3 regions of the Scandinavium sp. M-37 genome follow, and region 1 is predicted to be linked to each of the others. Evidence: predicted binding sites of a transcription regulator. Region 1 holds the regulator's gene; each other region holds the start of a gene.
What was found. Region 1 encodes CRP, which controls carbon source genes, mostly activating them, when cyclic AMP is high. Its sites were predicted from a motif close to ATGTGANNNNNNTCACAT; they were not measured.
Positions count from the first base shown of each region.

Region 2: a site for CRP is predicted at 1,616-1,633, ahead of ACG0Z5_RS08015 (GntP family permease). Genes of this name have one in related genera too.
Region 3: a site for CRP is predicted at 2,166-2,183, ahead of focA (formate transporter FocA). Genes of this name have one in related genera too.

Region 1 covers NZ_JBIGIN010000016.1:55,977-60,198, reverse strand. The annotation lists gene ACG0Z5_RS13230 (hydrolase) at 1-29, shown strand, start outside; gene ACG0Z5_RS13225 (YheU family protein) at 26-244, shown strand; gene ACG0Z5_RS13220 (phosphoribulokinase) at 281-1,150, shown strand; gene ACG0Z5_RS13215 (OsmC family protein) at 1,204-1,608, opposite strand; gene crp (cAMP-activated global transcriptional regulator CRP) at 1,915-2,547, shown strand; gene ACG0Z5_RS13205 (YccS/YhfK family putative transporter) at 2,603-4,222, shown strand, end outside.
Region 2 covers NZ_JBIGIN010000007.1:174,500-178,721, reverse strand. The annotation lists gene ACG0Z5_RS08015 (GntP family permease) at 42-1,418, opposite strand; gene ACG0Z5_RS08010 (alpha/beta fold hydrolase) at 1,702-2,532, shown strand; gene ACG0Z5_RS08005 (helix-turn-helix transcriptional regulator) at 2,620-3,474, shown strand; gene ptsP (phosphoenolpyruvate--protein phosphotransferase) at 3,477-4,222, opposite strand, start outside.
Region 3 covers NZ_JBIGIN010000045.1:5,015-9,236, reverse strand. The annotation lists gene ycaO (30S ribosomal protein S12 methylthiotransferase accessory factor YcaO) at 78-1,844, shown strand; gene focA (formate transporter FocA) at 2,242-3,099, shown strand; gene pflB (formate C-acetyltransferase) at 3,151-4,222, shown strand, end outside.

The DNA of each region.
Region 1 (4,222 bases):
TGACACAATGGTTAGGAGCAATACAATGATTATTCCCTGGGAAAACCTGGCTCCCGAAACGCTCGAAAATCTGATTGAAAGCTTTGTGTTGCGCGAAGGTACCGATTATGGTGAACATGAACGTTCGCTAGAAGACAAGGTCGCCGACGTAAAACAACAATTGAAAAGCGGGGACGTCGTCCTGGTGTGGTCCGAACTGCACGAGACGGTGAACCTAATGCCCCGTACCCAATTCCACGGCTGACTATACTCAAAAATATTACTGCTTCAGGGAGTAGTTATGTCTGCCAAACATCCGGTGATCGCCGTGACCGGCTCCAGCGGCGCGGGAACCACCACCACCAGCCTCGCCTTCCGTAAAATCTTTGCCCAACTCAATCTGACCGCTGCGGAAGTGGAAGGCGACAGTTTCCACCGTTACACCCGCCCAGAAATGGACATGGCCATCCGCAAAGCGCGCGATATGGGTCGACACATCAGTTATTTTGGCCCGGACGCCAACGATTTCGGCCTACTCGAACAGACGTTTTTGACCTATGGCCTGGACGGCAGCGGGCAGTCGCGTAAATACCTGCATACCTACGACGAGGCGGTGCCGTGGAATCAGGTGCCTGGGACGTTTACGCCGTGGCAACCGCTGCCTGAACCCTCCGATGTGCTGTTTTATGAAGGCCTGCACGGCGGGGTTGTAACCCCGCAGCACGACGTGGCAAAACACGTCGATTTGCTGGTCGGCGTGGTGCCGATTGTGAACCTCGAATGGATCCAAAAGCTGACGCGTGACACCAGCGAACGCGGACATTCCCGGGAAGCAGTCATGGATTCAGTGGTGCGTTCGATGGAAGACTATATCAACTTCATCACCCCGCAGTTCTCACGTACCCACATTAACTTCCAGCGCGTACCCACCGTGGACACCTCCAACCCGTTCGCGGCGAAAGGGATCCCCTCGCTCGATGAAAGCTTTGTGGTCATCCATTTCCAGAATCTGGGCGATATTGATTTCCCCTGGCTGCTGGCGATGCTACAGGGTTCATTCATTTCTCACATGAATACATTAGTGGTGCCGGGCGGGAAGATGGGGCTGGCTATGGAGCTGATTATGTCGCCGCTGGTCGAGCGGTTGATGGAAGGCAAAAAGATAGGTTGATGTCATCCGAAAAACAGTAGGCCCGGTCAGCGCAGCGCCACCGGGCAGGCGGCTTACCCTTCGACCACTTCAAACGAATGGGTAATTTTCGCCGCTTTCTCCAGCATCAGCGCCACCGAGCAGTATTTCTCAGCGGACAAATCCACCGCACGCGACACCGCGGCTTCTTTCAGCTCTTTCCCGGTCACGATGAAGTGCAAATTAATGTGGGTAAACAAACGCGGAGCTTCTTCACGACGCTCAGAGGTCAACTTCACCTCGCAATCGGTCACGTCATGACGCCCCTTTTGCAGAATCGATACCACGTCAATCGCGCTGCATCCTCCCGCGGCCATCAGCACCATTTCCATCGGGCTTGGCGCTTTGTCACCAGAGTTACCGTCCATCAGGATTTGGTGGCCAGAAGCAGACTCGCCCAGGAAGGTTAAACCCTCAACCCATTTCACACGCGCTTGCATAATTGTTAACTCCAGAGTTGCAATTTTCCTGACAGATTACGCGCACATAACAATTCTCGCAACGGAAGGCGACGTGCGTCATGCTGAAGCGAGACACCAGGAGACACGCGGCAAAAGCTATGCTAAAACAGTCGGGATGCTACAGTAATACATTGAAGTACTGCATGTATGCAGAGGACATCACACTACAGGCTGCAGTAAAATCCGACAGCCGACTTCCCAGGCACAGGGAAGGATACGATTGCAAAGCCAGCGGCAGTGTCTTATCTGCCACTGGAGACAGCTTATAACAGAGGATAACCGCGCATGGTGCTTGGCAAACCGCAAACAGACCCTACCCTTGAATGGTTCTTGTCTCATTGCCACATTCATAAGTACCCATCGAAGAGCACGCTGATTCACCAGGGTGAAAAAGCAGAAACGCTGTACTACATCGTGAAAGGCTCCGTTGCAGTACTCATCAAGGATGAAGAAGGTAAAGAGATGATCCTCTCTTACCTTAACCAGGGCGACTTTATCGGTGAGCTTGGCCTGTTCGAAGAAGGTCAGGAGCGTAGTGCCTGGGTTCGGGCGAAAACCGCTTGTGAAGTGGCCGAAATCTCCTACAAAAAATTCCGTCAGCTTATCCAGGTGAACCCGGATATTCTGATGCGCCTCTCCTCCCAGATGGCGCGTCGCCTGCAGGTCACCTCTGAAAAAGTGGGCAACCTGGCGTTCCTCGACGTAACCGGTCGTATCGCGCAGACGCTGCTGAACCTGGCAAAACAGCCTGATGCTATGACCCACCCGGACGGTATGCAAATTAAAATCACCCGTCAGGAAATCGGTCAGATCGTTGGCTGCTCACGTGAAACCGTGGGCCGTATTCTGAAAATGCTGGAAGATCAGAATCTGATCTCCGCCCACGGTAAAACTATCGTGGTTTACGGTACCCGCTAAGCCAGATTAACGGCGTATTGCCCTGGGGCAGTACGCCGTTTTTGTCTCTCCCCTCATGTGGCGCAGGCTGATTTATCACCCGGAAATTAACTACGCACTGCGACAAACGCTGGTGCTCTGTTTACCCGTGGCTATCGGTCTGGCTCTGGGTTATCTCAAGTACGGTCTGCTGTTTTCATTGGTTCCCGCCTGCTGCAACATTGCCGGGCTGGACACGCCCCACAAACGTTTCTTCAAGCGCCTGATTATTGGCGGCTCGCTGTTTGCGGGCTGTAGCCTCGCGGTACAGCTGCTGCTGGCGCGTGACGTGCCGCTGCCCATTATTCTGAGCGGGCTGGCGATGCTACTCGGCGTTACCGCCGAAATCAGTTCTCTGCACGCGCGCCTGCTGCCCGCCTCGCTGATTGCCTCGATCTTCACCCTCAGCCTCGCAGGCAATATGCCGGTGTGGCAGCCGCTGCTGATTTACGCTCTCGGCACTCTGTGGTACGGCCTGTTTAACTGGTTCTGGTTCTGGATGTGGCGCGAACAGCCGCTGCGCGAATCCCTGAGCCTGCTCTATCGCCAGCTAGCGGATTATTGTGAAGCCAAATACAGCCTCCTGACTCAGCACACCGATCCTGAAAAAGCGCTGCCACCGCTACTCAACCGTCAGCAGAAGGCAGTCGACCTGATTACCCAGTGTTACCAGCAAATGCATATGCTCGCAGCCAACCAGAATCACGAATACAAGCGCCTGCTGCGCGCCTTCCAGATGGGCCTCGACCTGCAAGAACATATTTCAGTCAGCCTGCATCAGCCAGCGGAAGTGCAAAAACTGGTGGAACGCAGCCACGCTGAAGCGGTGATCCGCTGGAATGCACAAACCATCGCCGCCCGGCTGCGGGTGATGGCCGATGACATTCTTTATCACCGTTTTCCGCAGCGCTTTAACATGGATAAACAGATTGGCGCTCTGGAAAAAATCGCCCATCAGCACCCGGATAATCCCGTCGGCCAGTTCTGCGCCTGGCATTTCAGCCGTATCGCCCGCGTCTTGCGGATGCAGCGCCCGCTGTACCCGCGCAATCTGATGGCCGATAACGAACGCCGTCTGCCGGTTTTCGCCGCGCTGAAAAGCTACCTGTCGTTTAAATCTCCGGCGCTGCGAAACGCGGCGCGAATCAGCGTGATGCTGAGCATCGCCAGCCTGATGGGGGCGGCGCTGAATCTGCCGAAGCCGTACTGGATCCTGATGACCGTCCTGCTGGTGACGCAAAACGGCTACGGCGCAACGCGCGTGCGAATTTTCCACCGGGCCGCGGGCACGCTGGCCGGGCTGGTGATTGCCGCAGGCACCCTGCACTTCCACGTACCGGAAGGCTACACCCTGGCGTCGATGTTATTGATTACCCTGGCGAGCTATCTGATCATTCGCAAGAGCTACGGCTGGGCCACCGTGGGCTTTACGGTCACCGCGGTATACACCATTCAGCTGCTGACGCTCAACGGCGAACATTTCATTCTGGCTCGTTTTGTCGACACGGTGATTGGCTGTCTGATAGCCTTCGGCGGAATGGTCTGGCTGTGGCCGCAGTGGCAAAGCGGGCTACTGCGTAAAAATGCCCAGCAGGCGCTGGAGGCCGACCAGGATGCCCTGCGGCTGATCCTCAGTAACGACCCGCAGGCACCCACC
Region 2 (4,222 bases), on a different contig from region 1:
ATACTGACTGTGGTCGGATCTTTGAAGTGATTCAGCTCACATTAGAAGATTAGGCTGCCAATCAGCGCGAACAAGAAGGCCAGGCCGCCCAGCAGCGTTTCCATCACCGTCCAGGTTTTCAGGGTGGTCTTCTCATCCATTTCCAGGAAGCGACCCACCAGCCAGAAACCGGAGTCGTTAACGTGTGACAGCACCGTGGCACCACCGGCGATAGCGATCACGATAAAGCACAGATCAAGCTGGCTGATACCCGTCGTGGCCTGCACCATCGGCGCGACCAGCGCGGCGGTGGTTGTCAGGGCGACTGTGGCGGAACCTTGCGCCACGCGCAGCGCCGTGGAAATCACGAAGGCGGCGACAATAACCGGCATCCCGGTGTCTGACAGCACGCCAGCCAGAGCATCACCAATGCCGCTGGCACGCAGAACGCCGCCGAACATACCGCCTGCGCCAGTCACCAGAATGATGCCGCAGATGGGACCTAATGCGCCGTCACAGATTTTTTCCAGATGCTTAAGGCTGTGCTGACGGCTGAAAACGGCCAGCGCAAAGAACACGGTGATCAGCAGCGCTACCGGGGTTTTGCCGAGCATACGCAGGAAGTTCACCACCACATCATCTTTCGCCACCCAGCCCAGAACGACCGCGGTATTGAGCCCCGTTTCGAGGAAAATCAGCACCAGCGGCATCAGCAGAATGGTCAGCACCATACCGAATGACGGCGGCTTGTGATTGGCATCGGCTTCAACGGTGCCGAGGAAAGAAGAAGGCAGTTTGATGTCGAATTTCTTGCCAGCATATTGGCCGTACAGGTACGCGCCGAGATACCAGGTTGGCAGGGCGATAATCAGGCCGACAATCACCAGTAGACCGATGTTGGCCCCGAGCAGTTCAGCTGCAGCAACCGGGCCCGGATGAGGCGGAACCAGCGCATGCATTACCGCAAAGGCACCCGCCGCCGGGAAGGCGTATTTCAGCGTCGAGCCGCCAAACTGCTTCGCGACGCTGAAAATAATCGGCAGCATCACCACCAGACCGGCGTCGAAGAAAATCGGGAAGCCGAACAGCAGGGAGGCGACACCGAGTGCAAACGGCGCGCGATGTGCGCCAAATTTACCAATCAGCGTATCGGCCAGCACTTTTGCCCCGCCGGAGACTTCCAGCAGGCGGCCAATCATTGCACCCAGACCGACCAGCAGCGCCACGCCCGCTAGCGTGCCGCCAAAGCCGGTCAGTAATGTTGGAACCACTTTATCGAAAGGCACTTTTGTCAGCAGCGCCACCACGATGCTGACCAGGGTTAAGGCTAAAAAGGCATGCACTTTGAAGCGCATGATCAAGACCAGCAGCAGGGCGACGGCCCCTGCAGCGATGCCGAGCAGCGTACCGGCTCCCAATGCGTTCGTAACTTCTGTCATCTTAATATCCTCTGTAGGGTGACAGCTAATGGGTAGTGATAGCCTGGCTAAATCCCTGCATTTATCACTGATACCGGTAACATGATACTGGTAACATAGCGGGGGTTGTAAATACGCTCCGGGACGTTTATTAACACTTTGCGACGGCCGTCAAATATCCTGAACATTTATCGATTCGAATAAAATATGTTCGATAGACGTGATGGATTTCAAATCTGGCATATCCTTGATAAGCACCGCTGCGCCTTCCGGCGTCAGCATTTTTCCAGAAACAGGAGATTCCATGAGCGGTTACGACAAATTGACCCTAAAAGATGGCAGCACGCTCTATTTCAAAGACTGGGGGAGCGGACAGCCGATTGTGTTCAGCCACGGCTGGCCGCTAACGGCAGATGCGTTCGAAGACCAGATGCTGTTTCTCGGCTCGAAGGGATATCGGGTGATTGCTCATGACCGACGCGGCCACGGCCGTTCGTCCCAGACCTGGGACGGTAATAACATGGATCAATATGCCGACGATCTCGCCGAGCTGACGGCACATCTGGATCTGAAAGATGCGGTCCACGTCGGGCACTCCACCGGCGGGGGCGAAGTGGCGCGGTATATTGGCCGCCACGGCACCAGCCGGGTGGCAAAGGCGGTGTTGATTAGCGCGGTGACGCCTATCATGGTGAAAACCGATTTTAACCCGAACGGCGTGCCGATTGAGGTGTTTGACGGCATCCGCGAGGGCGTAGTGAAGGACCGTGGGGCATTCTTCCATGAACTGACGATGGCGTTTTACGGCTATAACCGCGCAGGAGCAAACATCTCGGAAGTGGTTCGTGCCGGCTTCGTCGCACAGGGCTTACAGGGCTCTATCAAATCGCTTTATGACTGTATTAAGGCGTTTTCGGAAACGGACCTGCGCGACGATTTAGCGCGGATGACCATCCCGACGTTAGTCATTCATGGCGACGATGATCAGATTGTCCCGTTCGAGACCTGCGGCAAAGTGGCCGCTGAAGCTCTGCCGCACGGCGAGCTAAAGGTGTATCCGGGCGGCTCCCACGGAATTTGCACCACCCACAAACAGCAGATCAACGAAGATCTGCTGGCATTCCTCAAAGCGTAACGGCGATGCCCGGTACGTGATGTGCCGGGCGTACACTTCCCCCTCTAACAGGCTACACTGACGGTTTTCTCCTTTCAGGGCCAGACAATGCCGGTCACTCAACTTCCAGCCGATCAGCGCTTTTTTGCCGACCTGCTCAGCGGACTGGTGCTTAATCCCCAGCAGCTTGGTCGCGTGTGGTTTGCCAGCGCGCCGAAAACCCCGCCAGCGGGTAGCCTGTGTCTGGATTTGCCGCGTCTTGACGTGGTATTACGCGGTGAATATGGCAATAAGCTGGAGCAGGCGCAGCGGACGTTGACCCAGGGCGAGATGCTGTTTATCCCGCCGCGTGCCGCCAATTTGCCGCTGTTCACCCGTTCGACGATGGTGCTGAGTATGGTTTTTGCCCCTGCGTGGACCGGAATGGCATTTTATGACTGCCGGAGCGGCGGCACGCCAGGCCCGCTGCGCAAGATTGAAATCGCCCATCAGCAGCGCGGGGAAGGGGAGGCAATGCTCACCGCCTTGACGCTGCTCAGCCGTTCTCCGCAGGATCAGTCGATCATCCAGCCCCTGATGCTCAGCTTTCTGCATCTGTGCCGTAAAAGCGTCACGACCCGCGCAGACGCGACCCCGACCCGGCCGCAGTTTCTGTATCAGAGCATGTGCAACTGGATCCAGGATAACTATGCGCAGCCGCTGACCCGCGAAGACGTGGCGGGCTTTTTTAACATTACCCCGAATCATTTGTCGCGGCTGTTCAGCCAGCAGGGCACGATGAGTTTTGTCGAGTATTTACGCTGGGTGAGGATGGCGAAGGCGCGGATGATTTTACAGAAGTCACCGCTGTCGATTGGCGATGTGGCGCTGCGCTGTGGCTATCCTGATGGCGACTATTTTAGCCGGGTGTTCCGGCGTCAGTTTGGCCTGACGCCGGGGGAGTATCGGGCACGTTTTCAGTAAGGTTACAGGCTCAGCTCTGTATTCAGCAGACGGTGCAGCGCCTCGGGATCGGTGGCTGCCAGTAGTGACTCGCGGAACGTTTTATTCACCAACTTACGCGCCAGTTGGGAGAAGACTTTCACGTGGTTAATCCCTTCGTGTTCGCCGAGGGTGAGCATGATAACCAGCTCCACGTCGCCCATTTCCGATTCCCAGTCTACCTGAGTGGGCAGCCGCGCCAGGCTGATACTTGAGTGGCGGATCCATGCCGATTTGGTGTGCGGAATCGCCACCCCAAAGCCCACCCCGGTGGTGACGATTTCTTCCCGCTGCCAGATATCCTCTTCCAGTTCGAGCGGATGCGCGGTGCGCCCGTTCACTGCCAGGTTGCCGCACAGCAGCTGGATAACCTGCTCTTTGCGATATGGCTTATCGACGAACAGAATGTTCTCTACCGCCAGCAGCGGGCGGGCGTCCTCTTCGGGGGTAAAGGTGCGCAGCAGGGTTTCTATCTCTTCCGGGCTGCGGCAGTCGCAGGCTTTATCGGCCAGCGCCCGACAGGCACGACTGTCGAGCTGGCGCAGCTGGCTTTTCACCGCCGGAATGCGCGGCCCGCTCATGCTCAGTTCGTCCAGTTCCAGGCCGAGCAGCAGCGGCAGATAGCGCGTTTCGCCACCCAGCTCACCGCAAATCCCCACCCATTTCCCATGCCGATGTGCAACGGTGATAATTTGGCGCAGCATGCGTAAAAACGACGGGGTGACCGGAT
Region 3 (4,222 bases), on a different contig from region 1:
GCCCGGGCCGGGACGATAGCGCCTGACACACAAAACCCGTATCATTGCGCGCTTTCCGTACGACAAAAGTGACCGCCATGACCCAAACATTTATTCCCGGCAAAGACGCCGCTCTGGAAGACTCCATCGCCCGCTTCCAGCAAAAATTAACCGACCTCGGTTTCAACATTGAAGAAGCGTCCTGGCTGAATCCGGTGCCTAACGTCTGGTCCGTGCATATTCGCGATAAAGAGTGCGCGCTGTGCTTCACCAACGGTAAAGGCGCAACTAAGAAAGCGGCCCTGGCGTCTGCGCTCGGCGAATACTTTGAGCGTCTGTCCACCAACTATTTCTTTGCCGACTTCTGGCTGGGCGAAACCATCGCCAACGGCCCGTTTGTTCATTACCCGAATGAAAAATGGTTCCCGCTGACCGAAGATGACGAAGTGCCGGAAGGCATTCTTGATGAACGTCTGCGCGCGTTTTACGATCCGGACGATCAGTTGACCGCCAGCCTGCTGGTCGATCTGCAGTCGGGCAATGACGATCGCGGCGTGTGCGGTTTGCCGTTTACCCGTCAGTCTGATGGCGAGACCGTTTACATCCCGATGAACATTGTCGGCAACCTGTATGTCTCCAACGGCATGTCCGCCGGTAACACTCGTAATGAAGCGCGTGTTCAGGCGCTGTCCGAAGTGTTCGAACGTCACATCAAAAACCGCATTATCGCCGAAAGCATCAGCCTGCCGGAGATCCCGGCCGAGGTAATGGCGCGTTATCCGAGCGTGGTGGAATCAATCGCGAAGCTGGAAGCCGAAGGGTTCCCAATCTTTGCCTATGACGGCTCACTGGGCGGCAAATATCCGGTTATCTGCGTGGTGCTGTTTAACCCGGCCAACGGGACCTGCTTCGCGTCCTTCGGCGCCCACCCTGACTTCGGCGTGGCGCTGGAGCGTACCGTGACCGAACTGCTGCAGGGTCGTGGTCTGAAAGATCTCGATGTGTTCACCCCACCGACCTTCGATGACGAAGAAGTCGGCGAGCACGCCAACCTCGAAACCCACTTCATCGACTCCAGCGGTTTGATCTCCTGGGATATGTTCAAACAGGATGCAGACTATCCGTTTGCCGACTGGAACTTCTCCGGCACTACCGACGAGGAATTTGCCACACTGATGGCGATTTTCCAGGCGGAAGATAAAGAAGTGTATATTGCCGACTACGAGCATCTGAGCGTTTATGCTTGCCGTATTATCGTCCCGGGGATGTCTGATATTTATCCAGCAGAAGATCTGTGGCTGGCGAATAACAATATGGGCAGCCATCTGCGCGAAACGATTCTTTCTCTGCCGAACAGCGAGTGGGAAAAAGAAGATTATCTGGCGTTGATCGAACAGATGGATGATGAAGGTCTGGACGACTTCACCCGTGTCCGTGAACTGCTCGGGATGGCGACCGGGAAAGACAACGGCTGGTACACCCTGCGCATTGGCGAACTGAAAGCGATGCTGGCACTGGCCGGTGGCGATCTCGAGCAGGCGCTGATCTGGACCGAGTGGACGATGGAGTTCAACGCCTCTATCTTTAGCCCGGAGCGCGCAAACTACTACCGTTGCCTGCAAACGCTGCTGTTGCTTTCTCAGGAAGAAGAACGCCAGCCGCTGCAGTACCTGAACGCATTCGTACGCATGTACGGCGCGGATGCAGTGGAAGCCGCCAGTGCGGCGCTGAGCGGCGAAGAGGCATTCTACGGTCTGCAACCGGTAGACAGCGACCTCGCGGCCTTCCCCGCCCATCAATCGCTGTTAAAAGCGTATGAGAAATTGCAGCGCGCAAAAGCGAGCTTCTGGTCTAAACAGCAGTAAAACCACAAATAACCTATGGCGAAATTATTCGCCTGCGCTATATTACGGGACCTCGGAAGGGGCCCCGTTTTTATTTTTTCATCCCCTTCGTTAATTTGTAATATTTAAGTTAACCAAGAGTAAATACTATTATTAGTAGCTTACTATTTATGTTAATTTTAATGCATATTACTCCATTTTAATTAACCGTTAAAAAGGGGGTTACAGAAAAAATTCAACTGTGGTTTTAAATTTTAAAATTTATTTTTAGTTTGATAATCAAAAAGTTACGCCGTGAATGCTGAAAAACCATGCGTTTTGCGGGCCTATAAGCCAGGCGAGATATGATCTATATCAATTTCTCTTCTATAATGCTTTGTTAGTATCTCGTCGCCGACTTAATAAAGAGAGAGTTAGTGTGAAAGCTGACAACCCTTTTGATCTTTTACTCCCAGCTGAGATGGCCAAAGTGGCCGAAGAAGCGGGTGTCTATAAAGCAACGAAACAACCGCTCAAAACCTTTTTCCTGGCGATTACTGCGGGTGTATTCATCTCCATTGCCTTCGTCTTCTACATCACGTCCACGACAGGCACTGCGGGAATGCCGTTTGGTATTGCCAAGCTGATTGGCGGTATCTGCTTCTCACTGGGACTCATCCTATGTGTCATTTGCGGCGCAGACCTTTTCACCTCTACGGTGCTTATCGTGGTCGCTAAAGCAAGTGGTAAAATCACGTGGGGACAGCTGGCTAAGAACTGGTTAAACGTCTATGTTGGTAACCTGATTGGTGCCTTACTGTTTGTTCTGCTGATGTGGTTATCTGGCGAATATATGGCTGCCAATGGGGGATGGGGACTGAACGTCCTGCAAACCGCTGACCACAAAATGCATCATACTTTTATCGAGGCTGTATGCCTTGGTATCCTGGCAAACCTGATGGTATGTCTGGCGGTGTGGATGAGCTACTCCGGCCGCAGCCTGATGGATAAAGCGATGATTATGGTTCTGCCCGTAGCGATGTTTGTTGCCAGCGGCTTCGAACACAGCATTGCGAACATGTTTATGATCCCGATGGGTATCGTCATTCGCCACTTTGCCAGCCCGGAATTCTGGACCGCAATCGGTTCTACACCGGATAGTTTCTCTCACTTGACTGTCATGAACTTCATCACTGATAACCTGATCCCGGTGACAATCGGTAACATTATTGGTGGTGGTCTGTTAGTCGGGTTGACGTACTGGGTCATTTACCTGCGTGGCAACGACCAGCATTAAGGGTTGTTTCAGGCAGTAAATAAAAAATCCACATAAGAAGGTAGGTGTTACATGTCCGAACTTAACGAAAAGTTAGCTACAGCCTGGGAAGGTTTTGCCAAAGGTGATTGGCAGAAAGAAGTCAACGTCCGTGACTTCATCCAGAAAAACTACACCCCTTATGAAGGCGATGAGTCCTTCCTGGCCGGCGCGACTGATGCGACCACCGCCCTGTGGGACAACGTAATGGAAGGCGTTAAACTGGAAAACCGCACTCACGCGCCAGTTGATTTCGACACCTCCGTTGCGTCAACCATCACTTCTCACGACGCTGGCTACATCAACAAAGCCCTTGAGAAAATCGTTGGCCTGCAGACTGAAGCTCCGCTGAAACGTGCGATTATCCCGTTCGGCGGCATCAAAATGGTTGAAGGTTCCTGTAAAGCGTACAATCGCGAACTGGACCCGATGCTGAAAAAAATCTTCACCGAATACCGCAAAACCCATAACCAGGGTGTATTCGATGTGTACACCAAAGACATTCTGAACTGCCGTAAATCTGGCGTTCTGACTGGTCTGCCTGACGCATACGGCCGTGGCCGTATCATCGGTGACTACCGTCGCGTTGCGCTGTACGGTATCGACTTCCTGATGAAAGACAAATACGCTCAGTTCGTTTCCCTGCAGTCCGATCTGGAAAACGGCGTAAATCTGGAAGCCACTATCCGTCTGCGTGAAGAAATCTCTGAACAGTACCGTGCTCTGGGTCAGATCAAAGAAATGGCTGCTAAATACGGCTGCGATATCTCTGGTCCTGCAACCAACGCGCAGGAAGCTATTCAGTGGACCTACTTCGGCTACCTGGCCGCTGTTAAGTCTCAGAACGGTGCAGCAATGTCCTTCGGCCGTGTATCCACCTTCCTGGATGCCTTCATCGAACGTGACCTGAAAGCTGGCAAAATCACTGAGAAAGATGCTCAGGAAATGATTGACCACCTGGTCATGAAACTGCGTATGGTTCGCTTCCTGCGTACCCCAGAATATGATGAGCTGTTCTCCGGTGACCCAATTTGGGCAACTGAATCTATCGGTGGTATGGGCGTTGATGGCCGTACTCTGGTCACCAAATCCAGCTTCCGCTTCC